DNA from 4 places in the Pseudoalteromonas sp. P1-30 genome. Region 2 is predicted to be linked to each of the others. Evidence: predicted binding sites of a transcription regulator. Region 2 holds the regulator's gene; each other region holds the start of a gene.
What was found. The regulator sigma-54, encoded in region 2, starts transcription at its own class of promoters, with help from an activator protein. The targets are predictions, from matches to a motif close to GTTGGCACGNNNNTNGNNT.
Positions count from the first base shown of each region.

Region 1 (3,756 bases), on a different contig from region 2:
TAATGTGGGAACGGTTTACCTGAATGTTGAATATTATCAAGCAAAACAATATCCGATCATATAGCAACAAGCTTTTCTGATTAGAAGTGGAACTCAGTTAAAAGTGAGGGATTAATCAGTTCAAAAATATAGAGGTGTTTTCCGCGAAACTAAAAGTAGCACAGAGGTAGCACAGGGTAATTTCTGTTAGTAGGTGTTTACTTGGAAAGCTTTTAAAAGTGGTGGCCCCTCCCAGACTCGAACTGGGGACCTAACGATTATGAGTCGTGTGCTCTAACCAACTGAGCTAAGGGGCCAACTTTGTATAACTACGAGGTAGTTAATTTTTGAAGCGTTTAGCCACTGAGCGACTAAAGCGGGTTGCAGTATAAAAAGTTTTTTAAGGCTTGTCACTAGCAAAAACCTTTATTTTAACAATCAGTAAGCTGACTGCTTAAATAGTAATCTTTTTGCATGCGAATAGGCAGGAAATAACAGAAAAATAAACGCAGAAGTATGTAAGCCGCTTTTTTACAATTTTAATAATTATAAAAAAGTGGCCGGCTCACATTGAACACACCACACATTATTTTTTAGCAATAATGTAGATAGCGTGAATTAAACCAGGGAAGTAACCTAGTAAAGTTAGTAAAATATTTAGCCAAAAATGCATACCTAAACCAACTTGTAAAAATACACCCAGTGGCGGTAATAAAATCGACAGTATTATACGAATGATATCCATGATGTAGCTCCTTTAAAAATGACAAGCAAAAAGCCCAGCTAAGCTGGGCTTTTTAGTATAGTGTATTATTCAGCAACAATAGTTAGTTCATCTACTACGTCACGAACATCTTCAGCATTTTTAGCAATTTTTACTGCTAACTGCTTTTCAGCTTCTGTTTCAACAGAACCTTTAAGTTTTACTATACCGTTGTCGGTATCAACGTCGATATCTGTACCGTCAACTTCGGAGTCAAATAAGAAACGTGTAGTAATTACTGTGGTGATTTTAGCGTCAGTTAAGTCGTTATCGTCATCATCCATAGTGTCACGATCTCTGTCGTCCATATCCATGTTTTTCACAACAGTTAGGTTGTTTTCTACATCAGATACGCCATCTAGGCTAATTACAAGTTCTTCAGCTAGCTCTTTATCAAGGTCGCTGTTTACTTTACCTGTAAGTACTACCTTGCCATTTTTTACATCAGTGTTAATGTCAAAGTTGTTTAGATTAGTGTTCATAAGAAGCACTGTTTCTGCCTTACCATCAATCCAAGCATCTTTACTCTCATTTTCCCACGTGCCCGCTTGAGCACCCATAGCTGTAGTACCTAGAACTAAAGCCGCAATCATAGATTTGTTGAATGTTTTCATAATCTTTCTCCTTTTGATTAAAGACACTTTTATATATGCGAGCTTTAGGCCAACTTTATTAACACTTTAAATTCATGGAGTTAGCTGTTTTATTAGGTATAAATAAAAATACCTCCGAGTAAACATTTACAGGCTATTAGGTAAAACTTTCTTAAGTGGTGAAAATAACGATTATATTGCTGTTTTGGTTAATCTATCGTTAATATAATAAATTAAGCGGATTTATTAAATAATAAGCCATTGATATATAAATAGTTAAGTTTTGGTACACCACTTGCTATGTACAGTGGTAACTCATATAAAAAGGATTATTCCCATGTCTGTAAAAATTGAAGACCGCCCAATAGAGCAAGTTCGCGAACAAGTGATAGACCAACTTATTTATAACTACAGCCATGGCGTTATTTCAGCTGAAGCCTTCGAAAGGCGCTTAGACAGTGCAATGGAAGCAACCGATAATGCCGCGTTACTTAATTTAGTTGAGGATTTAACCCTTACTACAGATACCCAGTACAGTGCTCAAAAGCAAACGCAATTTGCCCCTAACTACAGCGCCCAACAAGCGGATGAAGAAAACTTAACACTGCGAAGCATTTTAGGCTCAAGCGAGCGTAGCGGCCAATGGGTGGTAACTAAAGATATTTACATTCAAAACTATATGGGGTCGATTGTTTTAGATTTTACTGATGCTATTTTTGCCCACCAACATGTTACCGTGCATGTAAATTGTATTTTTGGCAGCGAAGAAATTTACGTACCAGAGCATGTTAATGTAGTTTCTAAAATGTTTTGTATATTAGGCAGTTTTGAAAACAAAACGGTGTCGCTTAATAAGCGCCAAGGCCCCACAATTAACCTAGAAGGTAAAACAGTTTTAGGTTCGGTGGAGGTAAAAGTTAAACGCACCATTAAAGAAAAGTTTGTGAGTTTTGCTAATGATTTAAAGGCCCAGCTTGGGGTGAGTAATAAATAATACGGGTAAAAACACAATGGGTAGAAAAGCCATATTATGCGCTTTTCTACACCGTTAGTTACTGCCTATTTTATAAGTCGTTATTACGCTCGCTTGGAATGTCACTCATATACTGCACAAACTCAACCTCGAACCCGGCTGGGTCTAAGTAATATACGTTTTTTCTAAATGGGTTTTCTGCACCCTCTTTATCAATGCTAAATCCGGCGTGTTTTAAGCGCTGTAAAACAGCGTCTAGGTTGTTTGTAACGTAGGCAAAGTGAGCCAGTCCGACTTGGTGCCCTGCCAAATCTCTGTTTTTATGCTCGCCATTATCGCTTATAGCAATGTAATGGTTATCGTCGCCAAAATGTACCCAGCGCTTAGGTTTACCATACCAAGTGTTATGCCCTTCACTTCTAATAGACCAATAAGGAAAGGCTGCTTGGTAAAATTTAAGCATGGCATTTATATCGTTTACTACTAAATGTACGTGTTCTAATTTCATTATTATTTACCCTAGTTGATTGCTTAAACACAAGATAAAACCTCAAGCTAACTTTAGGTAAAGCACTTTTTTTACTTTTTATTATTGGCGAGTACTACCCTTGTAAGATTAATTTTTACAACAGTATGTTTGCTAGCAGGACGCGGAAGCTTTGCCTACAAGGATGTAGGTAAGGAGCGTGAGCAGGACGCGCAAGCTTTGCTTCATGGAAGTTATTGAGCCCCCAAGGCTTCGCACTTCGCGCTGTGATTAAGTTGCCCTTCGGTTGAACAAATTTCAATCCATACACGCCAACATGTCTTAGATACGAATAAATTTACATGCATTTCAAGGCCGTACAAAAAACGCACAAAAGTATTTAGGGTTTATTGTTTACTTTATGGCAAAAGTCGCTAAAATACGCCGGCTTAAATATATAAACGTTCTTTTACAACCCAAAGGTAATACCATGCATCCAATGTTAAACATTGCGGTTCGCGCTGCGCGCAACGCAGGCAAAATTTTACTTCGCGCAAGTGAAGATTTATCAAAAGTTGAAATTCAACAAAAAGGCACTAACGACTTAGTGACTAACATTGATAAAGAAGCCGAAGCCGTAATTCGTGATACAATTTTAAAATCTTACCCTGATCACTGCATTGTTGGTGAAGAACTAGGTGAGCACAAAGGCAAAGATGCAGATTACCAATGGATTGTTGACCCGCTTGATGGCACAACTAACTTCATCAAGGGTATCCCTCATTTCGCGGTTTCTATCGCACTTAAAGTAAAAGGTCGTTTAGACCAAGCTGTAATTTACGATCCAGTTCGTGGCGAGCTTTTCACTGCATCTCGTGGTCAAGGCGCACAGCTAAACAGCAAGCGTTTACGCGTTACTAAAACCGTAGAATTAGCTGGTTCAATTTTAGCAACAGGCTTCCCTTTCAAACAAAAACACCAC
Region 1 is NZ_LKBC01000008.1:83,531-87,286, reverse strand. It holds tRNA gene AN395_RS13155 (tRNA-Ile) at 220-296, opposite strand; gene AN395_RS19395 (YqaE/Pmp3 family membrane protein) at 566-724, opposite strand; gene AN395_RS13150 (BON domain-containing protein) at 790-1,356, opposite strand; gene AN395_RS13145 (LiaF domain-containing protein) at 1,673-2,329, shown strand; gene AN395_RS13140 (VOC family protein) at 2,400-2,816, opposite strand; gene suhB (inositol-1-monophosphatase) at 3,265-3,756, shown strand, end outside.
Region 1: a site for sigma-54 is predicted at 1,618-1,636, ahead of AN395_RS13145 (LiaF domain-containing protein). Genes of this name have one in related genera too.

Region 2 (3,756 bases):
TAAAAACCGAAGTAATAAAACTAATTAACCATACGCGAACAATATATTATGACCAATAAACTCACTAAAATACTTATTATCCCATCGCTAATGCTTGCATTTAGCGCCTCTGCTGCTGAGCCTGCTGCTCAACCGCCAGCAAATCAAATTTCTATTAGTGCAGACCGTCAAGAAGGCCAACTTAAAGAAAACGTAGGTATTTTTGAAAAGAACGTCGAAATTGTGCATGGCAATCGCAAAATTACAGCCGACCGACTTGAAGTACATAAACGTGAAGACTTAGGGGATAACAAACAACTCCTTATTGCCACTGGCAGCCCAGCCTACTTCGAAGAAAAACAAGACGATGGTACCGTAATGAGCGCCAGTGCAAACGAAGTACGTTACGACGTAGCAAAGCGCTTTTTAACGCTTGTTGGCGATGCTGAAGTCGCACAAGCCGGTCAAAAAATTAATGCTAAAAGTATTACCTACGATATGCAGCAGCAGCTTATTAGCGCAGAAAAAGACGAAAACTCTACGGATCGTGTCCACACAATTTTAGTGCCTGTTGAAGCAAAAATTAAAGAAAAAACAGGTAACGAAGGTCAACCATGAGCACCTTAAAAGCAGAACTATTAGCAAAAAGCTATAAAGGCCGCCAAGTTGTAAAAAATGTAGGCCTTGAGGTAGAAGCCGGCAGCATTGTTGGCTTATTGGGCCCTAATGGCGCAGGTAAAACCACCACCTTTTACATGATTGTAGGATTAGTACCTAGCGACAAAGGTAAAATTTCTATTGATGATAACGACATTACGTTATTACCTATGCACAGCCGCGCCCGCTTAGGCATTGGCTATTTGCCGCAAGAGTCATCAATATTTAGAAAGCTGACAGTTTATCAAAACCTAATGGCGATTTTAGAAACGCGTAAAGAGCTCAATAAAGCCGCGCGAGAAGAAACGCTTAACAACTTACTTGATGAATTTAGTATTCAGCATATTCGCGATAGCCAAGGTATGGCGCTTTCTGGTGGTGAACGCCGCCGTGTAGAAATTGCCAGAGCACTGGCAGCGAACCCTAAATTTATTTTATTGGATGAGCCTTTTGCTGGTGTTGATCCGATTTCAGTGTTAGATATAAAGAAAATAATAGAACATCTTAAAAACCGTGGCATTGGCGTATTAATTACCGATCACAATGTAAGAGAAACCCTTGATGTTTGTGAAAAAGCCTACATTGTTTCTCATGGGGAGCTAATTGCATCTGGCACCCCAGAACACGTATTAAATGACAAAACTGTACGCGATGTTTATTTAGGCGAGCAATTTAGGCTGTAACATTTAAGCCACACCTACAAGCATCTGCTAATATTAATTATAACAACATAAAAGGATTGTTAGAGATACATGAGGCAATCATTACAGCTGCGCATGGGCCAGCAACTTACAATGACTCCACAATTGCAACAAGCGATTCGCTTGCTGCAGCTCAGTACATTGGATCTCCAGCAAGAAATACAAGAAGCACTTGATAGCAACCCGCTATTAGAAGTAGAAGAGCAAGATTACACGGAAGAGTCGGCTGGAAAAAATGAACAAAAAGCAGATACGGATGATGTAACCGTAAGCGCATCGGCTGACGATACAACCAGCGAGTACGAGCAAGACAGTGGCGAAGCTTTAAATAAAGACACCGTTAGCGATGATATGGCAATGGATGTAACTTGGGATGAGTACATGAGCGCAGCCCCTGCTGCATCCTCAGGCCCAATGCCAGAAGATGAGTCTATTTATCAAGGTGCCTCTACTGAAACGCTACATGAGTATTTAATGTGGCAGCTTCAGCTTACTCCTTTTAGCCCAACAGACGAAGCCATTGCTATTGCCATTGTAGAAGCTGTAGATGACTCGGGTATTTTAACGCTAAGTTGTGAAGAAATTTTAGAAAGCTTTAACCAAGAAAACGATGACGAAGTTGAAGTTGAACTTGATGAAATAGAAGCCGTTTTAAAGCGTATTCAGTTATTTGACCCTGTAGGTATAGCCGCTCGCAGTTTACAAGAGTGCTTGTGTATTCAGCTAAACCAGTTTGATAAAGACACCCCTTTTATAGAACAAACTAAAATGATCTTAACCGATCACATTGATCTATTAGCGGCACGCGACTATCGTACATTAATGAAAAAGACTAAGCTTAAAGAAGACGAGCTTAAAGAGGTCATGACCCTAATACATACCCTCAACCCAAAACCTGCAGATACAATAGTAAGGGAAGAGTCGGAGTATGTAATACCAGATGTATCGGTTAAAAAAATAAAAGGCCGCTGGGTGGTAGAGCTAAACCCAGATAGCATGCCAAAAATACGCGTAAATAGTCAGTACGCGGCTATGTCACGTACCGTAAAATCAAGTGGTGATAGCCAGTTTATTCGCTCTCACTTACAAGAAGCTAAATGGTTTATAAAAAGCCTTGAAAGCAGAAACGACACGCTGCTTAAGGTAACAAACTGTATTGTAAAACAGCAACAGGCATTTTTTGAACATGGCCCAGAAGCCATGAAGCCAATGGTTTTAAACGATGTTGCTGAAATGGTAGAAATGCATGAATCGACAATTTCGCGTGTTACTACGCAAAAATATATGCATACGCCACGTGGTATTTTTGAGCTTAAGTATTTTTTCTCAAGCCACGTAAGCACTGAAAACGGCGGCGAGTGTTCATCAACCGCAATACGTGCCCTAATTAAAAAGCTAATTGCCGCGGAAAACTCAGCTAAACCATTGAGTGATAGTAAAATTGCGGATATATTGGCAGAGCAAGGAATTAAAGTAGCTAGACGCACAATAGCAAAATACCGTGAATCGCTAGCTATTCCACCGTCAAATCAGAGAAAGAGTTTGATATAAGACGTAAAAAACAAAGAGGAAATGCTTATGCAACTAAACCTAACTGGTCGTCACGTAGAAGTAACTGATTCACTTAGAGACTATGTAAATAATAAATTTGCAAAGCTAGAAAGGCACTCAGATCATATTAGCAATGTGCATGTCATTCTCGATGTAGAAAAACTCAACCAAAAAGCAGAAGCGACTATTCATGTAAGTGGCGCAGATTTATTTGCCTCAACAGAGCACCAAGATATGTATGCCGCTATAGACTCGTTGATTGACAAGCTCGATCGTCAAGTCATAAAACATAAAGAGAAGCTTGCTAGACACTAATATTATGAAATTAAGTACATTAGTATGCCAGGACTGCAGCAAAGCTGCGGTCCTTTTTAGTAGTAAAAAAAGAATTTTAGAGTTTATCAGTGAGCTTGCTCATGAAAAGCTCCCCTACTTACCACAACAAGATATTCTTAATGCGCTGGCAAGCAGAGAAAAGCTAGGCAGTACTGGCATTGGCCGGGGGATCGCCATTCCTCATGGCAGAATGGGTGGCGTAGAAGAGCCGCTGGCTTTAGTACTTGTTAGCGACACGCCTGTTAACTTTGACGCTATTGATAACTGCCCTGTTGATATTTTTGTTGCACTCATCGTACCAGATGGCGATAACCAACAGCACCTAAAGACTCTGGCAACCATAGCTGATAAACTGAGCAACAAAGAATTTTGTAAACAGCTGCGCAGTGCTAAAACCGATGCAGAGCTGTACCAAGTAATTGTTGATCAATCGTAGTAAATACTAAGGGCTATAAATGGAGTTAATTATCATAAGCGGCCGTTCTGGTTCAGGTAAGTCGGTTGCTTTACGCGTGGTTGAAGATTTAGGCTA
Region 2 is NZ_LKBC01000002.1:375,848-379,603, reverse strand. It holds gene lptC (LPS export ABC transporter periplasmic protein LptC) at 1-59, shown strand, start outside; gene lptA (lipopolysaccharide transport periplasmic protein LptA) at 49-597, shown strand; gene lptB (LPS export ABC transporter ATP-binding protein) at 594-1,319, shown strand; gene AN395_RS05185 (RNA polymerase factor sigma-54) at 1,389-2,888, shown strand; gene hpf (ribosome hibernation promoting factor) at 2,916-3,203, shown strand; gene AN395_RS05175 (PTS sugar transporter subunit IIA) at 3,208-3,660, shown strand; gene rapZ (RNase adapter RapZ) at 3,680-3,756, shown strand, end outside.

Region 3 (3,756 bases), on a different contig from region 2:
GACGATTTTCATAAACCAGTCCTGCTCCCACAGCGGTACTTCTAAATCTAAATCAACTGCTTCGCGAACAAATGGCACAGTTACCACCTCTAATGCATCGCCGCGTTGCATATCAAAGCCTACCCCACCTTGTAATAGGCGACGTATATTTGACAAAGCCTCTACCGATCGCGGCGCCATGGTTGTTTCGCCGTTTTCACCTACTTTTGGCACATAATCAACGGCAACCGAGACGCTAATTCTGCGAATAACCCCTGTTTGTTGGCGCTTATGCGAAATGGTGGTGTCTAGCTCAAAGTTACGTGTAGCCTCTTTATGCACTCGGCTTGGGTTCGTTGCTGTACCAGCATTGCCTTGACCTGCCACTTCTGGAATAGTTGAATTTATAGGTGGTTGATTAGTGAGTGCCCCAGGAATACCTACCGCTAAGCCACCAATGTTGTTCTCTTCAAATGTGGTTTCGCTTCTTACTGCTGGTAAGTCTGGGTTGTAGCGCTTTTGTGTTTCTTCTACTGAGCTAAAGTCCATATTTAAATCAACTTGCGCCGTGTAGTTACCCAAGCCAACTACAGGAATAAGAATACTGTCTATTTTTTCTAAATACTCTTGCTCACGCTTTCTTTCAATGTCGTACTCTTTACGAGAGCGTGCTGCTAATGAGTCTTGCGAGCCTGAATTAAGTAAGCGGCCGTTTTGATCTGTTACCGTTACACGTGAAGGCTCAAGCCCTTGTACTGCAGAGGCAATCATATCAACCACTGAGTCAATTTCTTCGCCATCAAGCATTCTGCCGCGCTTAAGAGTCAATACCACTGTGGCTGATGGCTTTTTCTCTCTGCGTGCAAATACGTTTTCTTTTGGAATGGCTAATAAAACTTTAGCGCGTGTTACGTTGTTTAATTCTTCTATGGTGCGGGCAAGTTGTTGCTCGCGGCCATGTTTTAAACGTTCACGCTCTAACCGTTGACTAACACCAAAGCCCATATCTTGCATTATGATGTCGGTGCCTGAGGTAGGACCTTGCTCTAGGCCTTCACGGGCCATTAGCAATTTAATGTTTTGATACTCGCTTTCATCAACCGAAATTACGTTGCCATCTAGCTCGTAGTCAATTTTTTGTGCATCTAAAAAATCAAGGGTTTGGATCAGCTCTTCTGTTGGCATTTTACCCAGCGGACGCATGTCTGGCTGACGTGCCCAAATAATCACAAATATGGCAATAGCTAAACAAATAGCCAGCGCAATAATAAGGGTAACTTGGCGAAGCACATCAACACCATTTAAGGCGCTTAAGTAGCCCGACTTTTGTTCTTGTTGCTCGTTATCTTCGCTTTGGTCAATACCGCCGCCAGCAAGAGCAAGATCTGTTGATTGATTAGATTGCGCCACAATAATTCTCCACTACCTACTTAAACAGGCATGTTCATAATTTCTTGGTATGACTCAACAAGTTTATTTCTTACTTGTACTGTAGCCTCAAATGCCACTGACGATTTTTGTGAGGCAATCATTGCCTCAGCAAGCGATACACTTCTATCACCCATTTCAACAGCCACTACTTTTTGTTTGGCATCTTGTTGTAAGCCATTAACCGTGTTTAATGCATCACTTAGTAAGTCACCAAATTGAGCAGACGATGTCGGCTGAGCTTGAGTAGGTAGCTTATTGATTTGATTTGTATGGCCTGCTTCTAAAGCCATTGATTGCATTTCTTGAAATAGCGCGCTGTTTTGAATTTTCATAATTTTCTCTGGCAAATGCAGTTAACGTTCATAAAGGGAATAAAGCACAAAGTGTGCCACAAAAATAAACCTTTAATTACATAAGGTTAACCATTATTTTTGAGAGTCAGAGATTTGACAACCCTAAACTAAGCGTGGTTAGTTTAGGGTTATATAGAAGAAAGGGATAAAGTTATGCGGGCAGCGAAATACCTAAATCGCGCATTTGCGCTAGCTTATAACGTAAAGTACGCGGACTGATCCCAAGTGTTTGTGCAACATCTTTACGTTTGCCTTGGCAGCGCGCTAGGGTTTCTAATATTATTTTATGCTCTTTATCTTTTAGCTCATCTTTATAGCTGCCAGTATCAACACTAGGCAGTGAGCCACTCACCTCTGCAGGCGTTATTTTGTCATCATAATACGCGCCACTGGGAGTGTTCGCTTGTTCAGCCGCTATCTCCTGTGTAGGCGTACTGTTAATTGGCGCTTGCATTAAGTTTTCAATAAAAATAGCCTGTTTGCCAATTACATTGCCCGTTCGCAAAATAAGCGCACGTTGAATTACGTTATCAAGCTCGCGTACATTACCAGGCCATGCATGGCTTAGTAATTTTTGTTCAGCGGCACTATCAAGCGTTGCTAACGGCTCTTTACTTTTAACTAAATGGCGCTCTATTAAATGCTTAGCCAATACTATTATATCGCCTGGGCGCTCACAGAGCGGTCGCCACATTAGGGGAAATACATTTAAGCGATAATATAAGTCTTCTCTAAATTGGTTATCTGCAACGGCTTCTTTTAGGTCGCGGTTACTGGTTGCGAGTACTCTTACGTCGAGTGAAATTGTTTTTCGGGCACCTAAACGCTCAACTTCACGCTCTTGCAATACCCGTAACAGCTTAGCTTGCAGCCCTAAGTCCATTTCGGTTATTTCATCAAGTAATATGGTGCCACCTTGGGCTTGTTCAAATTTACCTGGGCATGCTTGTATTGCACCAGTAAACGCGCCTTTTTCGTAGCCAAATAAAGTGGCTTCAAGCATGTTTTCGGGAATAGCCGCACAGTTTATTGCCACAAAAGGCGCATCGCATCGGTTTGATTTATCGTGAATGTAGCGCGCTAACACTTCTTTACCAGAGCCACTAGGGCCTAGCACCATAACACTTGCATCTGAGCGCGCCACTTTGCTCGCCAGTTCTAAAAGCGCAATACTGCTTGGGTCGGCAACAATTGGGCCGTCAGTGTCTTTTGGTTTTTCGGGTAAATACCGACTAACCATATTTAAAAGCACCTCAGGGGCAAATGGTTTAGCCATATAATCAATTGCGCCTAAGCGCATTGCCTCTACTGCATCATCAATCGTTGCATAGGCAGTCATCATTAATACGGGGAGATCCGGGTAGTTAAGCTTTATGCTTCTGAGCAAATCTAGGCCGCTCATCGCGCCCATTTGCACGTCGCTGACCACTAATGAAAACTCAGATTTTTTTAATTGGATCATGGCTTGCTCAGCACTATCGGCTGCAACACAGGCAATACCCGACATTTCTAACGTGTCTATGAGTGCTTCTCTTAAACCTGCATCATCTTCAACCACTAGTATTGTGTTACTCATGCTGTTTTCTCCTGCGTTGAAGCCGTGCATATAGGCAGCAATAAACTAAAACATGCACCGCCATTGGCATTATTAACCACTTCAACACGTCCTTGATGCGCATTAGCCACAGAGCTTACAACAGCAAGCCCAAGCCCTGTACCTTGGCTTTTTGTGGTATAAAACGGTTCAAAAATTTTCTCTATTTGGCTCAACTCTACACCAGGGCCGTTATCGCATACGCTAATACGCACGGTATCGGGTTCGCTGCTATCGCGCTGCGCTTTTAATGTCACCTGGGCTTGGCTGCCAATAATTTGAATACTATTGTGAATAAGGTTTTGAATAGCACTGGCCAGCGCGGTTTTATTACCGGTAATTTCTATGTCTGGCTCTGGTAGCTCAACAACAAGCGAGCTGTTATTTAAGGCCACCATT
Region 3 is NZ_LKBC01000005.1:64,784-68,539, reverse strand. It holds gene fliF (flagellar basal-body MS-ring/collar protein FliF) at 1-1,389, opposite strand, end outside; gene fliE (flagellar hook-basal body complex protein FliE) at 1,410-1,742, opposite strand; gene AN395_RS10660 (sigma-54 dependent transcriptional regulator) at 1,915-3,339, opposite strand; gene AN395_RS10655 (PAS domain-containing sensor histidine kinase) at 3,336-3,756, opposite strand, start outside.
Region 3: a site for sigma-54 is predicted at 1,785-1,803, ahead of fliE (flagellar hook-basal body complex protein FliE). Genes of this name have one in related genera too.

Region 4 (3,756 bases), on a different contig from region 2:
GTTTAACGTTCAAGATTAAATTTTCAGCAGGCTGTTTTGCATTTAGATAAGGAAGTGATAAGAGAGTGTTAAGGGGCTGAAGCGGTTTGGTTTTATACTTATTACAGGGGGTGTATGCAATTAAAATAACGCAGCAGGTATTGAGCACACAATATGATAAGCATCGCACTGCGATTAAGCCTACTTTAGTTTAATCAAATATTAATGGTTACCCAAGGTAAATAAAAAGGTTGGCCAAACAAAGTTTGACCAACCAGTCGCGTTTATTTAGTTATAAAATAACTAAATCTGTCGTGTACAGTACTTGTGTTGGTAGGCCGTTTGGCGAGCCACCTAAAGGCTCTAAGCTAACAGCTAGTAGGGCAATGTCTTGTGCCTTAAAGCGCGTGCCTTTGAGTAACTGTTTTTCACCGTTTTTAGGCAGTAGACCCAACGAAATTGGCGTGTCTTGCCCTTTTAAAATCATCCACAGCTCGTAGTCTTTATCGGTTTGCGCAACGAGTTTATCACTGGCTTTAACCGATAATGTTTGCTCATCTACGTTAATAAACCACAGTGATTGCTTATCTTGATTTTGTACTACTGCAATTTGTTGGCTGTATTGGGGCTGAGTTGTGGGCTGAATAACCAAAAATGCTAAGATAATACAGGCAGCTGTGGCTATAAATGACCAATTGCGCCATAGCGATGTAGCTGGTTTGATCACCGTTTTAACGGGTTGGTTGGTGTGTTCTAATGTATTTAAAATATTTTGCCACACTTGCGCGCTGGGTGTTTGAGGTGTAATTGCACTGGCTAAATCATTTAAATTTTGCTCCCACATTATAGTGGCTTCTCGGGCTTGCGGTAAGCTGAGCATTAAGCGCTGAAAACGTTTTCGTGCCAGGCCTTTTAAAGTACCTAATACATACTGCCCTGCTAAAGCATCAAGTAATTCTGGTTTATTATAATTCATAATGTTAAACACCTCTGCAACTGCTGCAAACCACGCCTGATCCAGCTTTTAACTGTGCCTAAGGGCGTTTCTATGTGATTGACTAACTCACCATGGCTTAGCCCTTTGTAATAGGCTAAATGAATGGCTTGTTTTTGTTGGGGGTCAAGTTGCTCAATACAATTAACAAGTTTGGTTTGTTCGTCGTAACTAACATCGACAGCTTGTTCATCGTATTCATCGTCACCCATTGCCTGCTCTTTTCTTACCTTGTGATAACGCAATGCATCTAAGCTGCGGTATCTCACAATGCTTATCATCCAGCTAATAACTGTGCCTTTAGATGAGTTGTACTCTGACGCGTTATGCCAAATTTTTATAAATGCCTCTTGCAGTACTTCTTCTGCGTGCGCGCGGTTTGACAGCATATTTAAACTAATCGCAAAAAGCTTTGCGCTTGTTTGCTGATACAAATCAGCAAACGCGGCTTTGTTACCCTGTGCTGTTTTACACAAAAGAGGAAGTAAATTGTCGTTTTCCATAAGGTTCCTGTTGTTTTTATTATTACCGAGGTGTGTTGGGCTTCGTGAATTAAAAATTGTTTTATTTAAGCGCAACTTAATCGCTTTGAAATAGAGATTAAACAGGCTGTTATAAATTTAACCAATAAAGATAAACACACTCTCAATAAACGTGTGAAAAGAGTGATTGGATGCAAAAACTTTTAAGCTGACATTTATATTAGCTGCTGTACACATTGAAACAAGTTTTAAATATAAACAGTTACCTTTGAGTAGTGAGAAAAAATGACCGATTACTGTGTAAAAAGCGCCTAATATGCGAATACAGCTAAAGCTAGCTACTTTTATTTATTTTATATCAGTTACTTAGTGTTGTTTTTGTTCCTAAAAAACAACTTTTGTTGGCGTGTAAATTGCTACTACACTTATACACAGCTGTAAAAAAATGTGCCAAAACAGTAAAAATAAAGGAGAAAATATGTGGGCTGCAACGAGTTATTTAATTTTAGCGTTAATTTTTATATTTATAGGGTGGGAGGTTAACTCGGTATATTTTGCAGTGGTATTTTACTGGAGTGCATTGTCGTTAATTCTTGTCAGTGGTGCTTACATTTTTAATTTGGCGAAAATTTTTAGAAAGCGTGAAAATGGTGTCATCCCATTTTATATTCGCTGGGCATTTGTGCCTTTTTTACTGGGTGCTCAAATTTACAATGCGTATTCTCGCAAGCACGATAAAGTCCCTCCCATTCAAAAAATTAACGACCATTTATTTTTAGCATGCCGATTGTTCCCCTCTGATATAGATACGTTAAAAGAAAACGGCATAACGGCAATATTAGATGTAACGTGTGAGTTTGATGGCTTAGAATGGAGCTCTACACAAGAAGATATTAGCTATTTAAATATTCCGGTGCTTGATCATAGTGTGCCTACCCATTCGCAATTAAATCAAGCCATTAACTGGATACATCATCATATTAAAGAAGACCGCCGCGTGGTAGTTCACTGTGCACTGGGCAGAGGGCGTTCGGTATTTGTTATGGCAGCGTATTTACTGAGCCAAGATAAAAACGCCGATGTTCACCAAGTGCTCGCGCAAATAAAAGAAACCCGCGAAACCGCAAATCTTAATAAGCATCAGCTTCGTCATTTAGCAAAGCGACATAAAAAGGGCGACCTAGTTATTAAAAACAAAGCCGTTATTATTGCAAACCCTGTGTCGGGTACCAAAATGTGGCAAGACAAAGAGCATTTAATAGTGGCTAGGTTGTCGGCGTATTATGATTTAGAAGTATTAACCACCACCAAAGAAATAGACGGTATTGAGCTTGCTAAACAAGCCATTAAAGATAAGCCAGATATAATAATTGCCTGTGGCGGCGATGGAACCGTGACAGAAGTAGCAAGTGTGTTGGTAAACACTCAGTGCAAGCTGGGTATTATCCCAATGGGCACAGCCAATGCATTAGCGCATGTGCTTATGGGGATTAGCTCTAAAATCATTCCTGTTGAGCAGGCCTGCGATCTTATTATTGATGGGCAAACCCAAACAATTGATACGGCCTATTGTAATGACGAGCTTATGCTGTTGTTAGCTGGGATTGGTTATGAGCAATCAATGGTAGAAAAAGCAGATAGAGACTCAAAAAACGAATCGGGTCAGCTTGCCTATTTAAGTGGTTTTTTTCAGGCATTTAGTGAGCAAAAAGCGCAAACCCTTTATGTCACCCTTGATGATAATCAAACGCAGCAAGTAAATACAAATAGTTTTATTGTGGCTAATGCTGCGCCATTTACTACGTTATTAGCCCAAGGAGGTGGTCAGCCCGATCACGAAGATGGCCTATTAGACATTAATTGGCTGCTACCTAGTGATGAAAACACCACTCGCGTGTTAAGCATTGCTGAACTTATGTTTAGTAGTATTACACAAAAGCATTTAGCAATTAGCTCGCATCATACCAACGCTAAAAAAGTAACGATAACCGCAGACGAAGAAATTAAGTATGTACTCGATGGTGAAATTAAAACAGCGGATACGCTTACTATTACAGTTGCCCCTGCCTCGTTAAATGTAATTAGTAAGGAGTTATAAAATACAAAATGCACGTATTTAACGTGCATTTTTGTGTGTTACTTTTTAATGCTTGGCCAAACAAACCCACTGCTGTCGCTTTGGCTGGCAGGTTTAGGGCGCTGAGCGCTTTTGGGTTTACGCAGCGGCTTGTTACTTAACGTATGTAAGTAGAGAGCTTCAACTTTATCGCGAGCCCAAGGGGTTTTACGCAAAAATTTTAA
Region 4 is NZ_LKBC01000001.1:341,116-344,871, forward strand. It holds gene AN395_RS01505 (anti-sigma factor domain-containing protein) at 272-955, opposite strand; gene AN395_RS01510 (sigma-70 family RNA polymerase sigma factor) at 952-1,476, opposite strand; gene AN395_RS01515 (diacylglycerol kinase family protein) at 1,934-3,553, shown strand; gene AN395_RS01520 (VF530 family DNA-binding protein) at 3,592-3,756, opposite strand, start outside.
Region 4: a site for sigma-54 is predicted at 1,856-1,874, ahead of AN395_RS01515 (diacylglycerol kinase family protein). Genes of this name have one in related genera too.